Regions from separate parts of the Leisingera sp. NJS201 genome, predicted to be linked through region 1. Evidence: riboswitches for the same ligand, from Rfam matches in the RefSeq annotation. Region 1 holds a riboswitch; each other region holds the start of a gene.

The links. Region 1 has a riboswitch for cobalamin ahead of ETW23_RS18480 (DUF4198 domain-containing protein). Riboswitches for the same ligand answer to the same signal wherever they lie in the genome.
Region 2: another riboswitch for cobalamin. It lies ahead of ETW23_RS14050 (ABC transporter substrate-binding protein); the one in region 1 lies ahead of ETW23_RS18480 (DUF4198 domain-containing protein).
Region 3: another riboswitch for cobalamin. It lies ahead of ETW23_RS02955 (TonB-dependent siderophore receptor); the one in region 1 lies ahead of ETW23_RS18480 (DUF4198 domain-containing protein).

What each region holds. Positions count from the first base shown of each region.
Region 1 is NZ_CP038234.1:3,736,701-3,741,436, forward strand. It holds gene ETW23_RS26870 (energy-coupling factor transporter transmembrane protein EcfT) at 1-65, opposite strand, end outside; gene ETW23_RS18470 (cobalt ABC transporter permease) at 62-655, opposite strand; gene cbiM (cobalt transporter CbiM) at 652-1,269, opposite strand; gene ETW23_RS18480 (DUF4198 domain-containing protein) at 1,280-2,065, opposite strand; cobalamin riboswitch at 2,206-2,421, opposite strand; partial or broken gene ETW23_RS26225 (hypothetical protein) at 2,647-2,986, opposite strand; gene ETW23_RS18490 (LysR substrate-binding domain-containing protein) at 3,186-3,749, shown strand; gene ETW23_RS26875 (hypothetical protein) at 3,652-4,038, shown strand; one part of gene ETW23_RS18500 (IS3 family transposase) at 3,956-4,736, opposite strand, start outside.
Region 2 is NZ_CP038234.1:2,844,647-2,849,382, reverse strand. It holds gene ETW23_RS14060 (ABC transporter substrate-binding protein) at 65-1,036, opposite strand; gene ETW23_RS14055 (DeoR/GlpR family DNA-binding transcription regulator) at 1,220-1,999, shown strand; cobalamin riboswitch at 2,203-2,396, shown strand; gene ETW23_RS14050 (ABC transporter substrate-binding protein) at 2,538-3,548, shown strand; gene ETW23_RS14045 (iron ABC transporter permease) at 3,545-4,594, shown strand; gene ETW23_RS14040 (ABC transporter ATP-binding protein) at 4,591-4,736, shown strand, end outside.
Region 3 is NZ_CP038234.1:601,873-606,608, reverse strand. It holds gene ETW23_RS02965 (iron ABC transporter permease) at 1-116, opposite strand, end outside; gene ETW23_RS02960 (ABC transporter substrate-binding protein) at 113-943, opposite strand; gene ETW23_RS02955 (TonB-dependent siderophore receptor) at 953-2,836, opposite strand; cobalamin riboswitch at 2,992-3,201, opposite strand; gene rpsA (30S ribosomal protein S1) at 3,802-4,736, opposite strand, start outside.

The DNA.
Region 1 (4,736 bases):
ACCTTGGCGTGGAAGGTGCCGAAACCGCCGAGCGGTTTTTCCTCGCTCGTCAGAACATAGGTCATGCGCTGCTGCCGATCTTGCGGCGTGCGGCAATGTAGAAGCCCAGCCCGAACAGGCCGCAGATATAGCCGATGCCGCCAAGCACGGATTGAAAGTCCGACTTGTTCTTGAACGCTGTCAGCTCCTGCCGGAGCGGGCGCAGTTCATTGCGCATCATGGTGGCAAGTTCGGAGCGGGTTTGATCGGAGAGGCCCGCGGACCCTGCCGTCGCCGGCGCTGCAGAGGTGTCCGGGGCAGCAGCCGCTGAAACTGCTGCCGCGCCCGGGCTTTGCCCAATGATCTGCGCGACTTCCGCACCGTCCATCATCATCTCGGCCACGTGGCCAGCACCCAGATCGCCGCGGAAGATATGTGTCACAGGCTCCGACGGAGTGAACAGGAAAAAGCCGTCACCGTCGGTTCTGGCCTCTCCCAGCTTGCTGCCGGCCGCGTCAAAGATCTCAATCAGCAGGTCCGCGGCCATGTCACCGTTGGAAAAGCCCACTTCGCCTTCAATGTCGGAACCGGACGGAAAGACAGCTGAGATAACATTGTGTGCCATCACCGGGAGCGGCGCCAGCAGTGCAAGGATCAGAATGCAGGAGCGGATCATGCAAGGCTTCCTTTTGTGTCGAAAAACAGCTCGGGCTTCACACGCCGCGCCAGGAAAATGGCAGCACCGGACAAAAGCGCTTCGATGATCACCACCGGAATATGGGAAAAGAACACCAGTTTCGCGGCCAGGATAAACTCATCGCCGGACAACATCAGCGAGACTGCAACAGCAAGTGTTGTGGCAGCAATGGCCGCGCCGCCGCCGATACCGCCCCAGATGGCGCCCTGCAGAGGCGAGCCGCGGGCCACCAGCGGTCGGAATATCAGCCCGACCAGAACTGCAGGCAGGGCGATGTTCACGGCGTTCACGCCCAGCACGGTCAGCCCGCCAAAGCCAAAGAACACCGCCTGCAGCAAGAGGCCGACAAACAGGGCCGGAAAGGCCGCCCAGCCCAGAACCAGCCCCGCAAGCCCGTTCAGGATCAGGTGAACCGAACTCGGCCCGATCGGGACATGGATCAGGGAGGCCACAAAGAAACTGGCCGAAAGAACCCCCGCCGCCGGAATACGTTCCAGCGGCAGGCTCCGCAGCCCCATGGCGATACCGCCGACGGCGGCAACCGCGCCGCCGATCACAACCGGATTCGACAATGCGCCGTCTACGATATGCATGGTGCTATTCTCACTTCAGCTCTTCAGCGTGGATCCACAACACAGCGTCCTGGCTGAGTTCCTTGCCGTCATGCTCAGTCGCCGGGCCGGAGCCGAGAGCAGCAAAGCCCCAGTGGCCCGCTTTCGGAATGCCAAAGGAAAAGACGCCATTCTGGTCTGCAATCGCAACGATGGCGCCGCCGGACATCGGCTGAACCGTCGGGTTGGTTGTGGAAAAGGCCGCAAGGTCAGGCTCTGATGCCATGAATTCAACCTCGATTTCGGCACCAGGAACCGGCTTGCCATCCGCCAGCACCTGACCTGAGAAGGTAGAGCCGACAATGACGTTATAGGGCTTGTTCAGCGGCAGGATCTCGGTTTCCAGGCCCACCGGCTGATCCCAATCGGTGGGCAGGGTGTTGCGGTTCAGCACGACTTTGGAAATCTGCTGAATATAGATGTCTTCGCTTTCCTCATAATAGGGCGCGGGCACAGTCACCACCACATAGTCGCCCGAGCGCTTGACCGGAACCGACGCCCTGTAGGCGGCGGCTTCGTTCTCCGCGCCCTTGAATGTGGCCGGTTCCAAGCGGTCCGAAAGATCAACCTTTTCGCCCTTGTGAACCATAAAAAATTCTTCGGGTTTGCCCATGTCCATCACATGGCCGTTTTCCAGCGGGTGCCAGAACACCAGCCCCATCGGCACATCGCCGGGCTTCCCGATCAGCACGTTTTCAGTGTAGTTCAGCTGGAAATGCGCCGATGCGGTGACCGGCAGGGATATGGCCAGAGCTGCAGCCAGATAATTCAGTTTCATTTCGTCCTCATTCGACGACACAGGCGCACCTGCAATCAGGAATGAACAACGGGGAGAGTGGCACGGAGAAGCCTGAACGGCAGCCGCGCCAGACGCGCACCCCGGCGTCCGGTGGAAAAGGGCAGACACTCCGCTAGCGAAGTCTTTGCCCTGTGTCCGGCAGGTCTCCTGACTCGCGGGTCTTGGTTCGGCTGGCCTTCCCGGGAAAGATCCCAGTGGCATGTTCAGCGTCACTCACCGCTCACAGTTGCGGGGGCAGTCACGGATTTGGTCCCTTATGGGTACGCCGCACCGTGTTCCCTATTTCTTCCGCTGCGCATTGAAACACTCGCGGAACCGGTCACACTGGCTGAATGGCAAAACCATTTTACTGAGTCAAGCTTCCCGTCTTCTGTTCAATTGCCGAATGAGTACTTCCTTGCGGTGCTCCATGATGAGCTGGCCTGTTAGTATTGAGTGGCGGATCACGAACAACAATCGGCCCTTTTCGGTACTCTTGAATGCCGGCAGGTGCCACGTTCCTGTTCCGGCAGCTGGCACCTGCTATCTTGATATAAGTGCGTCGTTGCACCTTGCCGCCGCTAGCTGTTCAGTCCCGGCATCTGGTGGATCGGATCAATGATGAATCGATCTGGCTCTGAAGTCCGGATTTTGCAGATGCATTCGTAGGGCGTGAGGCCGCTGAGAGTTTTGAGTCTGCGGGCAAAGTTGCAGGCAGCCATGAGGTCGCCGAGATGTGTTCGTAACTGATCGTGGCTGTCGTTGAGATGTCGCATCACTGCCGCCTCATTGAGCGTGCGGTTCATCCGCTCAAGTTGGCCGCCACTCTGGAGAAGTCCCCCGGACTGTTTACCAATCCTCGCAGCTCCACGGATGGTTCAGTTTGGTCAATCGATGCTCGATCCCGTTAGCCTCACAGATCATGCCGCAGCGCATCTTCCGGGAGTATCGGTCGACCTTTATTTGCAATTTCCAAATATTGATTTCACTACGGATCCGATTGTCTTAGCGCGCCCCTGCGTACCCTACCCCGGCAAACGAGGATAATTCCAATGTCGGACCCCCGCGCAGATTCCACTGTTCTTGAAGACCTCGAGAAGAAGGCACATTGGTTGTCGACATGGAAGAAGCCAAGGAGACGCTGCGGGCGCTGGTGGAGCGGATCGTGCTGACACCTTCGGTGGAGGGCGCTGGCCTGGATCTGCCCCTGGAAGGCGATCTGGCCGGGCTGCAGCGGCTGGCGGCAGGTGCTAAAGGCACGAACACGGATAAGGCCCCGGACGTGTCATCCGAAACCTTTGAAAAAAATGACGAATTAGGGATACTTGCGGGAGCAGGCAAGCGCCGTATCCTACCTGCCCTCGCCGGGCTTCGGTCCCGCTACCCGGATATCGAACTGGAATTGCATGCCGATGATTCAAAATCGGATTTTGCGGCAGAGGCCATCAATCTTTCCTTCAGAACCGGTCTCGCAGACAAGGAGCGGTTTATTTCGGCGGCCGTGCCGTCCGCGCAGCGCGCGCCTTTTGCCAGCCCGGCCTTTGCAGAAAAGTCACCCTGTCTCTCCCGGCCTGCGCGTCAATTCGATGGAGCTTGTATTTGCAGCTGTCCTTGCCGGGCAAGGAACGGCCCTGCTCCCGTCCTTGCTGACAGAGGTGCATTTTCTCGCGCACCTGATCCCTAACTGGTCTGCCGATCCTGTGTTACTGACTTTGCTTTGCCGTCCTGAACGTTTGGCTGCTCCTCAGGTTGCGGCGGTACGGCGCCATATCCTGGATGCATGCGGTAACAGCGACTTCTTGGGGACAGAGCATCGAGACGAGAAAGTCTTACAGCTTACCAAAGCCCGGTTTGGACCTGTCCCGCTTTCGTGCCGCCCCAAGTGCTCGTTTAAGCCACTTTCCGTTCAAACGCGACAGGGCTTTTCCAGTCCAATGCTGAGTGACGGCGGCGCGGATTGTAGAAGCCATTGATGTACTGGAAGATGGCCATTTCAGCGTCTCGGCGCGTTGGCCATGACCTGCGCCAGATCAACTCTGCTTTGATGGTCTTGAAGAACGTCTCAACAGCGGCGTTGTCATAGCAATTTCCCTTACCACTCATCGATACCTTGAACCCGTGTTGGCGTAGGATCTTCTGATAGTCGTGAGAACAATATTGCGATCCACGGTCCGTGTGGTGAATGCAGCCCTTCGGCGGTGTCCGGAACGCAGTTGCCATGTTCAACGCACGGATCGCCAGGTCACGTTTCATGCGGTTGCTCACGGCCCAGCCAATGACGCGCCGAGAGTGCAGATCAAGGATCACAGCAAGATACAGCCAACCCTCGCGCGTCCAGATATAACTGATGTCGCCAGCCCATTTCTGGTTGGGTTGGCTGGCTGCGAAGTCCCGGTCCAGCAGGTTTGGCGCAATGTTGAACTTGTGGTCACTATCTGTCGTGCCCTTGTGTTTACGTGTGCGCACAACAGATATGCCGTTCAGGCGCATCAACCTGCCCACACGGCGGTGGCCGACATCCAAACCGATCTCTTTCAGCTCCTCTGTCATGCGCGGGCGACCATAGCTGCCAAGGCTGAGACGGGATTGCTCTTTGATATGGGCTAATGTCACCATATCAGACCGCTGCCTGCGGCTTGCTGGGCGACGACGGAAAGCCCTCAAGCCACGC
Region 2 (4,736 bases), 890 kb from region 1:
ATTGACGGGGCAGGGGAAAAGGCAGGGGCCGCCTGAAAGCGTGCAGCAGCCCCGGGGAGTGAGATCAGTTGCCGACCCAGCCGGACCAGCGGTCCTTGTTTGCGGCCATCCAATCCGACACCACTGTATCGATATCAACGCCGTCCAGGTCTGCCTTGCCGACCATGGCGCTCATCTCTTCGTTGGTAATCTGGTAGGACTGCACGATCTCATAGGCGCCCGGCCATTTCTCCGGCAGCCCGGCCCAGGCGGCTTTCCAGATCGGGCCGCGCGGCTTGCCGCAGTCATAGGCCAGATCCGGGTTCACCCCCGCCGCAGGATCGGCGTAGCATTCCGCGGAATAGGGCGGGAATTCCACGAATTCACCGTCGTATTTGGCCGGTGCCCAATGCGGCACATATACCCACAGGACAATCGGGTCCTGGCGCTGATAGGCGGATTCCAGTTCGGCAAACAGCGCCGCATCGGTGCCCGCGTGGACCACTTCAAATTCCAGTTCCAGCGCCTCGACGCGTTCTTCGTCAAAACCGCCCCAGGTGACCGGGCCGCCGACATAGCGACCGTAGGGAGAGGTTTCCGCCGTTGCGAATTCCTCGGCGCAGTCCTTCAGCGCCTGCCAGTCGGGCAGGCCGGGACAGCGGTCTTTCATATAGGCGGGGTACCACCATTCCTCGATCGCCATCAGCCCGGTTTCGCCGGCATTGACCACTTTGCCCGAGGCGGTTGCGTCGTCCAGCGCCTCGCGCCCGGTGGTTTCCCAGATTTCCATCGCCAGATGCAGATCGCCGGTCTTCAGCCCGGCAAACTGCGCGATATAGTCCGCTTGGACATATTCGACGTTATACCCTGCCTCCTGCAGGATGCTGCCCATGATCTTGGTGTTGATCAACTGGCCGGACCAGTCGTGCAGGGTCAGTTTGATGGGGTCGGAGGACTCGGCGGCCCAGGCGGATGAAGCGGAAACGGCGGCTGTCAGCGCCACGGCTCCCAAAGCGTTGAAGTTTCTCAGCATAAGGACTTCCCTGATATGTGGCATTTTGTGCGATTCTTGGCGTCGCCTGCTGTGATGGTGCGGCGGTTGTGTCTGTCAGTCAATAAAAAACCACAATAAGCCACATTAACCTCAAAAACTGAGCGATTTGAGGCTGTCAACGCCGTATCAAAGGCGCATGTGTTGTTTTTTGTGGCTTTCTGACGTAGCAACGCAACAGGAGGCCCAATGACCAAAAGCCGCAAGACCACCAACCAGCGTGAAGAGGAAATCCTGCGGGCGCTGCAGCAGGCGGGGGGGTCCTGCCGGGTCAGCTATCTGGCCGGCAGGCTGGGCGTGTCGAATGAAACCATCCGGCGAAACATCCGCACGCTGGAGGATGCCCAAGCGGTCCGCAAGGTGCATGGCGGGGTGCATCTGATTGAGGATGTGAACGAGCTGCCGCTGCAAAACCGGATGGATACCCACGCCTCAGAAAAGCAGCGTCTGGCCATCGAGGTGGCCAAGACCATCAGCGACGGGGATTCGGTCTTTTTGGACGTCGGTTCCACCACCGCTTATGTGGCGCAGGAGCTGCGGCAGCGGTCAAACCTCTTTGTGGTGACCAATTCCGTGCTGGTGGCCCATGCGCTTGCCTCGCGCAATAACAACCGGGTGTTTCTGGCGGGCGGCGAGCTGCGCCCGCATGACGGCGGTGCCTTCGGGGCCGAGGCGCTGGATCTGGTGCGGCGGCTGAACGTGCAGTTTGCCATCTTTTCGGCCGGGGCGATCAATGCCGAACAGGGCTTCATGCTGCATGATCTCGAAGAGGCAAATCTGGCCCGTGTCGCGGCGGCCAATGCGCAGGTCCGGATTGTTGTGGCCGATCATGACAAGTTCAACAAGCGCGCGCCGGTGTCGGTCGGCAAGGATACCAAATTCGAAGTCTTCTATACGGACGCGCAGCCGCCGCAGGCCGTCAAGGACATGCTCAAGGCGATGGATACCGATCTGATCGTGGTCGAGTAACGGGGCTGCGGTATGGTTCAGGACAGTTTGCAGCCACGCTTTTGCGGCTGCGGCCGATGGGTGTCCCATCCCTGGAGCAGCTTGTGCTGGAAATTTCCATCTGGCCGTGGCTTGGGAAACCGTCCTCCATAGGCTGCCTGCTGTGCCCGGTTCGCAGAATTTCTGCTGCAAAGTAACTTTTTCTTGCCGCAGCGAAAGGGATGGGCTACCCGCGCTTTACCGGTCCCGAAAGGGCTAAGAGGGAATCCGCGGTGCCTGCCGGCGCCAAACGGAACTGCCCCCGCAACTGTAGGCGGCGAGAGCTGTGCCATGACGTCACTGGGCCAAAATGGTCCGGGAAGACGGCACAGTCATTGACCCGCCAGTCAGGAGACCTGCCGGTGAAAACCGAAAGACACCGGGCGGGGTTGTCCGGGGAGGTTGCCGGTAAGATGCGCCGCCGTTTTCCGGTGCCGCAAGCGGGGGGCAGACCCTCAGCCTTACCGGTCAATGCCCTTTCACCCGTTCTCCGGTCATTGACACATGGAGATCGAATATCATGTTTTTGCGTTCCGGCCTGATCGGCCTTTCCTTCATCGCTGCCGCACAGGCTGCGGCGGCCAGCGAAACCTTTCCGCTGACCATTGAAAACTGCGGCCAGTCGGTCACATTCAAGGCGCCGGCAGCGTCTTCGGTGACGGTTGGCCAGGCGGCGACCGAAGTGCTTTACGCGCTGGGGCTGGGCGATAAGGTGCTGGGCACCTCAGTCTGGTTCAACGACGTGCTGCCCGAATACGCAGACCTGAATGCCAAGATCGACCGTCTGGCCGACAACGATCCGAGCTTTGAAAGCGTCGTGGCCAAACGCCCCGGCCTGGTGGCGGCGCAGTACGAATGGCACGTCGGCCCCGAAGGTGTTGTTGCCAAGCGCGAGCAGTTTCATGATCTGGGCATCCCGACTTATGTGATGCCCGCCGATTGCGTCGGCAAGGACAACACCACCGGCGGCGACGGCACCCGCACGCAGATGTTCACCACCGGCAGCTTGTATCAGGGGATCGAGGAACTGGCGGCGATCTTTGGCGAAGCCGATAAGGGCGCCGAGCTGGTCGCCGAATATAAGGCCCGCGAGGCGGCAGCTGTTGCCAAGGCGCAGAAGGTCGCACTGGAAGATGCCACCGCCGTGTTCTGGTTCTCCTCGCCGGAAATGGAAAGCGATCCGTTTGTGGCAGGCGAGAAGGGCGCGCCGGGCTACATGATGCAGCAACTGGGCCTGCGCAATGTTATTGAGACCGACGAGGAATGGCCGACGGTCGGCTGGGAGACCATCGCCAAGGCCAATCCGACGGTGATTGTGATTGCCCGCATGGACCGCCGCCGCTTTGCCGCGGATGACTTCGAGAAAAAGCTGGATTTCCTGCGCAATGATCCGGTCGCCAGCCAGATGGACGCAGTCAAGAACAACCGCATCGTTGTGATGGACGCCCAGGCGATGGATGCCACCATCCGTGCCATTCCGGCGCTGGAGGATCTGGCTGCTGAACTCAGCGTGATCGGCACCAGCCAGTGAGTGCAGCCGCTGCAATCACATGGCAGGGCGTCAAGGGCGCGTGCCTGGCCTTGCCGGTGCTGGTTGCAGCGGTTCTGGCAGGCGCAATGATCGGGGAAACCGCGCTTGCGCCTGACCTTGTCCTGTCTGTTCTGGCCAATAAGCTGGCCGGGGCAGGGCTGCCGGTTGATCCGATAGATCAAGGCATTGTCTGGAGTTACCGGCTGCCGCGCGCGCTGGTGGCGGGGGCCTGCGGGGCGGCGCTGGCGGTGGCGGGCGTGGTGCTGCAGGCCCTGCTGCGCAATGCGCTGGCAGATCCCTATATCCTTGGTATCTCGGCCGGTGCTTCAACCGGGGCGGTTGCTGTCACCATCGCCGGACTTGGCGGCGGTGCGCTGTCGTTGTCATTCGGCGCTTTTAACGGCGCGCTGCTGGCCTTTGGCTTTGTTGCCGTTCTGGCCCGGGCCGCCGGAGCAGGCGGCAGCCGCGCTGCGGCAGCGCAGATCGTGCTGGCGGGCATTGCAGGCTCGCAGCTGTTCAACGCGCTGACTGCTTTTATCATCGCCAAATCCGCCAACGCCGATCAGGCCCGCGGTATCATGTTCTGGCTGATGGGCAATATGGGCGGGGTGCGCTGGCCGGATGTGTGGCTGGCAGTGCCGCTGGCGCTGGCGGGCTGGGTCGTCTGCCGGTTCCATGCGCGGGCGCTGGATGCCTTTACCTTTGGCACCGATTCAGCGGCCTCGCTGGGTATTCCGGTGCGGCGGGTGCAAGTTATCCTGATCTTTGCCACCGCGCTGACCACAGCGGTGATGGTATCCATCGTTGGCTCCATCGGCTTTGTCGGCTTGGTCATTCCCCATGCGGCACGGTTCCTGGTCGGTCCAGGGCATCGCAGGCTGATGCCGGCCGCGGCGCTGACCGGCGCGGTGTTCCTGATTGGCGCCGACATTGTGTCGCGCATCATAATCCCTGGCCAGGTGCTGCCCATTGGCGTTGTCACTGCCCTGATCGGGGCGCCGTCCTTTGCGGTGATCCTGGTACGCGGGAACAGGGGGGCGCGATGAAGATCGAAGCCCGCAGCCTGTCTTACGCCATCCGCGGCAAGCTGCTGCTGTCTGATGTCTCATTGATGGTTCAGCCGGGAGAGACCCTGGCGCTGGTCGGTCCGAACGGGTCCGGGAAGTCCACGCTGATGCGGCTGCTGGC
Region 3 (4,736 bases), 1.2 Mb from region 1:
TTGTCAAAAAGGGCCGCGAGGCTTTCGCCGATGCCCACATCCGCAGGCCCCACGGTCAGCGACAGAGGGAACAACGCCAGAACGGCCGTGGCAAGCATCAGCATCAGACGGGTCATTCCCGGCCCTCCTTTTCCAGAAAAATGCGGCGTTCCTCCGCCAGCGCCGCCACCGCGCGCAGCACATGCGGGGTGCCGCAGACCCAATCCGCATCGCGGATCTGCCCGGCACCGCTGCGGGCGGCCAGCTGCCGCACCACCGGATGCGCCAGATTGTCCTCGCTGCGGGAGGCGCGCGGATAGGGCGACGTGCCGATCAGCAGATCCGGCGCGGCCAACGCCAGCAGTTCCAGCGGCATATGACCGGAGTGCGCATAGCCCAGCTCATCCGCGATATTGCGCAGTCCCGCCGCGCGCAGGATTTGGCCCGCGAGGGTCATGCTGCCGGAAGTGAACCCGTTGGCGGCATAAAGCACGGCGCGTGGTGCCTCCGGCCCAGCTTGCTCGAACTTTTCCAGCCGCTGGTCATAGTCTGCCAGCAATGCGCGGGCCGCCTCTTCGCGGCCCAGAACCTGACCCATCTGCAGGATACGTGCGCGCACATCCTGCAGTGAGCTGGCAGGCTGGAACACCACCACCGGCACGCCAAGACGGCGCAGCATATCCGTGGTGGCAGGTGTTGAATAGGCGCCGGCAATCACCAGATCAGCCTGCAGCAGGTATATCTCCTCAGCCAGCCCGTGATTGACGGGATAAGCCATTGCTGCGTCAGCCATGGCCGAGGCGCGTGTGTCCCGCGCGATATAGGAGACCGAGGCCAGCTGGCCGGGGGCCGCCAGCAGCATCGCCAGCTGGTCGGCACAAAGATTCATCGTGACCACGCGCGACGGCCCGGCAATAGCACCGGTGGCGGCCCACAAAAGAGCCAGGACTATGCCGGGCAGCATGCGCATGGGTCAGAACGCGGCCCTTACGCCGATATAGGCGGCACGGCCGCGCTTGGCGTAGCCCCAGACGTCGGCGTAGTCCTCGTCGAACAGGTTGGTGACGCGCCCGGTCAGCACCACTTTGTCGGTCAAGTCATACTGGGCCGAGACGTTGACGGTGGTGTATTCCGGCAGTTCAGCAGTAGCAAAAGAGCCGAAAAACTGAGTATCCCAGTTGCCTGCTACATGGCGGACATCAGTCGTCACAGAGCCGCGGCCGTTGAAGGTTTTCAGAGTTGCGCTCAGCAGCAGTTCGTGCTCCGGACGGCGAACCTCAACCGAACCATCCGGGTTGGTGGCGTCCAGATAGGTGTAGGACAAGTTCAGATAGAGGTTTTCTGTGGCATCCAGGCTTGCCGCCAACTCAACGCCTTTGCGTTCGCTGTCGCCTGCCTGATTGCGGTAGGAGAACGTGGTTGCGTTCACCATGTAGCTCTCGATCTCTCCTGTCAGCGTCTCGTCGAAATAGGTCACATCAACCAGACCGCGCCCTTGCAGGAACGGCACCTCTACCCCGAAATCAAAGCTGCGGTTTTCCTCCGGCTGCAAGTTCGGATTGCCCAGGTAGGTGGTGGCGCCAAATGTACTGTTGGCAAACAGCTCAAAGTAAGACGGGTTCACGATCCCTGTCCCGGCGGAGCTGTGCAGCCGCACACCGCTGCCTGCGAAAGTATAAGAGGCACTGGCCGTCCAGCTGGTGGCATCTTCGAATACGCTGTTGTTGTCGTGGCGCACGCCAAGCTGCAGATCCAGGCCGTTGGCAAAGCTGCCGCGGTATTCCAGGGCAATCGAACTGGTTTCGCGCGCAAAGGCCGGGTTGGAACTGCTGGAATCCTTTTCCCATTCCAGCATTGCGTTCAAAAGGTGGTCTGCCTGATCCGCCGGCTGCCCGTCCAGGCCAATACTCAGCAGGTAATTTGCTGCTTCGGTCTTGGTCTCTGTCGGGGTGCCGCCATTGAAAGCGCGGTCAAAGTCAGTGCGTTCCAGCGACAACCGATGCTTCAGGCGGCCGCCCAACGTGTCCAGTTCGCCGTAGATCTGGGCCAGTTGCTCATCGCGGTCACTGAATTGCGTGGGATCATCCACAACATAGCTGGCTGCGTCTGTTGCGGTGAAAGAAGTGCTGTCGCTGTCATGGCGCTCATCCGAGGTGCGGACGTTGAAGCCAAGTTTCAGCCGGTCGGTGACGAGGTAATCGCCCTTCAGCTGCAAGGTGCTGCGGCGGATGCCGTCCTCTTCACCGCCATCGCCGGAGGTATCGTAGCCGTCGTCATTGTCATGGGCGAAGCTGAAGGAAATGCCGCCGCGCTCGGTCCGTGACGAGATCCGCGCCGACGCCCGGTAGCCGTCCGAACCCGCCTCGGCGCTACCGCCATATTCGGTGCCGATGCCGCCGGTCCTGGTGATGATGTTGATCACACCGGCTGAGGCGTTGGAGCCATAGAACACCGACTGCGGGCCGCGAAGGACCTCGATCCGCTCGATGTTGGCAGTGTCCAGGCCGGACAGGATGTACTCGCTGTCACCGCCAGAGGCTTCGACACCGTCGATCAGGATCAGCGTGTGATTTGCTTCGGCGCCGCGGATGCGGACCTGGGTAAAGCTGTCGCCGGAGCCGTTTATCATCAGGCCGGGGACCGAACGCAGCGCGTCCTGGACAGTGGTGATACCGCGATCTTCGATTTCTTCGCTGGTCAGAACTGAGACGGAGCGGCCGTATTTTTGGGCCTCAATCGGCGTCAGGCCGCCGGAGACGATGATCTCCGCCAGGTCAGTGACCTCTGAATCCTGGGCGGTTGCGATTGCAGGGGTGACGGCCAGGGCCGCGGCCAGGGACAAGCTTGCCTTGCGCATATTCCATTCCTCCCGGCCCGCGCAACAAACGCAGGCCAAGTGACTGCCCAAGCGGGCAGTGTATTCGGGTCGGGTCTTTGGAAGGCACTGCCTCCGCAGACGGTGAAAACTGCCACCACTACGGAAATCCGTTATCTACGGCGCGCCCCGCACCGGGATAGGGTGATCATCCTGGCAGGTCTCCTGACTCGCGGGTCGAAGCTTTGCCGCGCCTTCCCGCCCCTTGGGGCAGTGGCATTTCGCAGCATTGCTCTCCGCTCACAGTTGCGGGGGCAGTCACGGATTCAGCGCCTGTTGGCTACACTTCACCGTGTTCCCTTTTACCCGGGTGGTTTCCCAGCCGGACCAGAATAGGCGCGACTTAGGCAAACCGGATTTGTTCTGTCAAGCGGAAGCAAACTCAATCGAGATTGCTATGGATTGACTGCAAGGTGAAATGAAAAAACAATTGTTTAAATTTATACACTTACGTCCGAGAATCTTCGTGAAGAAAATTCGGCTTTGAGCACCGGGGATGCGGCTTAAGTCTGAAAGGGAGTATGTCGAACCGCGGCCGATACTGCTGTTCAATCTCATGCGGGACCTATGAGGCGAGCTTTTGCAATGCAGGCAAGCCCGTCGTTGCTCCTTTCCAATGCCAGTTGAAAACTGGAAGGTTCACTTTCTGCGATTAGTGGCAAAAGTGTTTCCTCTTGCCCTGTCTGCTTGCAGCCGCGGTGAAGGAAAGGCGTCTGCGCGCCTTGGGCACTGCCCGCCAAAACGTCCCTGCACCATGCCTAACCCTCCGCACTTCCTTCTGCCATGCAGCGGGCGGTTTCCGGAAGTGCAGCGGGCCGTCGTGCTGCACGCGCGCCGCGAGAATCCGGCACTTCCGCAATGGGCTCGAACCAGCCCTCCCAACCAAGAAAAAAGCCCCGCAGACACCTGCGGGGCTTTCGTTTTCAGCAGCCGTGAGGCCGGGGAGATTACTCGTCGCCCGACTTCAGTGCGGCGCCCAGGATGTCGCCCAGCGATGCGCCGGAGTCCGAGGAGCCATACTGTTCCACTGCTTCTTTCTCTTCTGCAATCTCGCGTGCCTTGATCGACAGGCCCAGACGACGGGTCTTGGAGTCGACGTTGGTGACGCGGACGTCGACCTTGTCGCCAACCGAGAAGCGCTCGGGGCGCTGGTCGGCACGGTCGCGCGCCAGGTCGGAGCGGCGGATGAAGGACTTCATGCCCTCATATTCCACTTCGATGCCGCCGTCTTCGATCGCGGTCACGTTCACGGTCACGATCGAGCCGCGCTTCACGCCGCCAACCGCTTCTGCAAACTTGTCGCCGCCCAGAGCTTTGATCGACAGCGAGATACGCTCTTTGTCGACGTCCACTTCGGAAACAACGGCCGAAACCATGTCGCCCTTGCGGTAGTTCTGGATCGCATCTTCACCGCGCTCGTCCCAGCTGAGGTCGGAGAGGTGAACCATGCCGTCGATGTCGCCGTCGAGGCCAATGAACAGACCGAATTCGGTGATGTTCTTGACTTCGCCTTCGACCTCGGTGCCTTCCGGGTTGGCTTCGGAGAAGACTTCCCACGGGTTGCGCATGGTCTGCTTGAGGCCCAGGGACACGCGGCGCTTGGCACCGTCGATTTCCAGAACCATGACGTCGACTTCCTGGGAAGTGGAGACGATCTTGCCCGGGTGGACGTTCTTCTTGGTCCAGGACATCTCGGAGACGTGCACCAGACCTTCGACGCCCGGCTCCAGCTCAACAAATGCACCGTAATCGGTGATGTTGGTGACGCGGCCCTTGTGGACCGAGGAAAGCGGGTACTTGGCGCCAACCAGATCCCACGGATCTTCCTGCAGCTGCTTCATGCCGAGGGAGATACGGTGGGTCTCTTTGTTGATCTTGATGA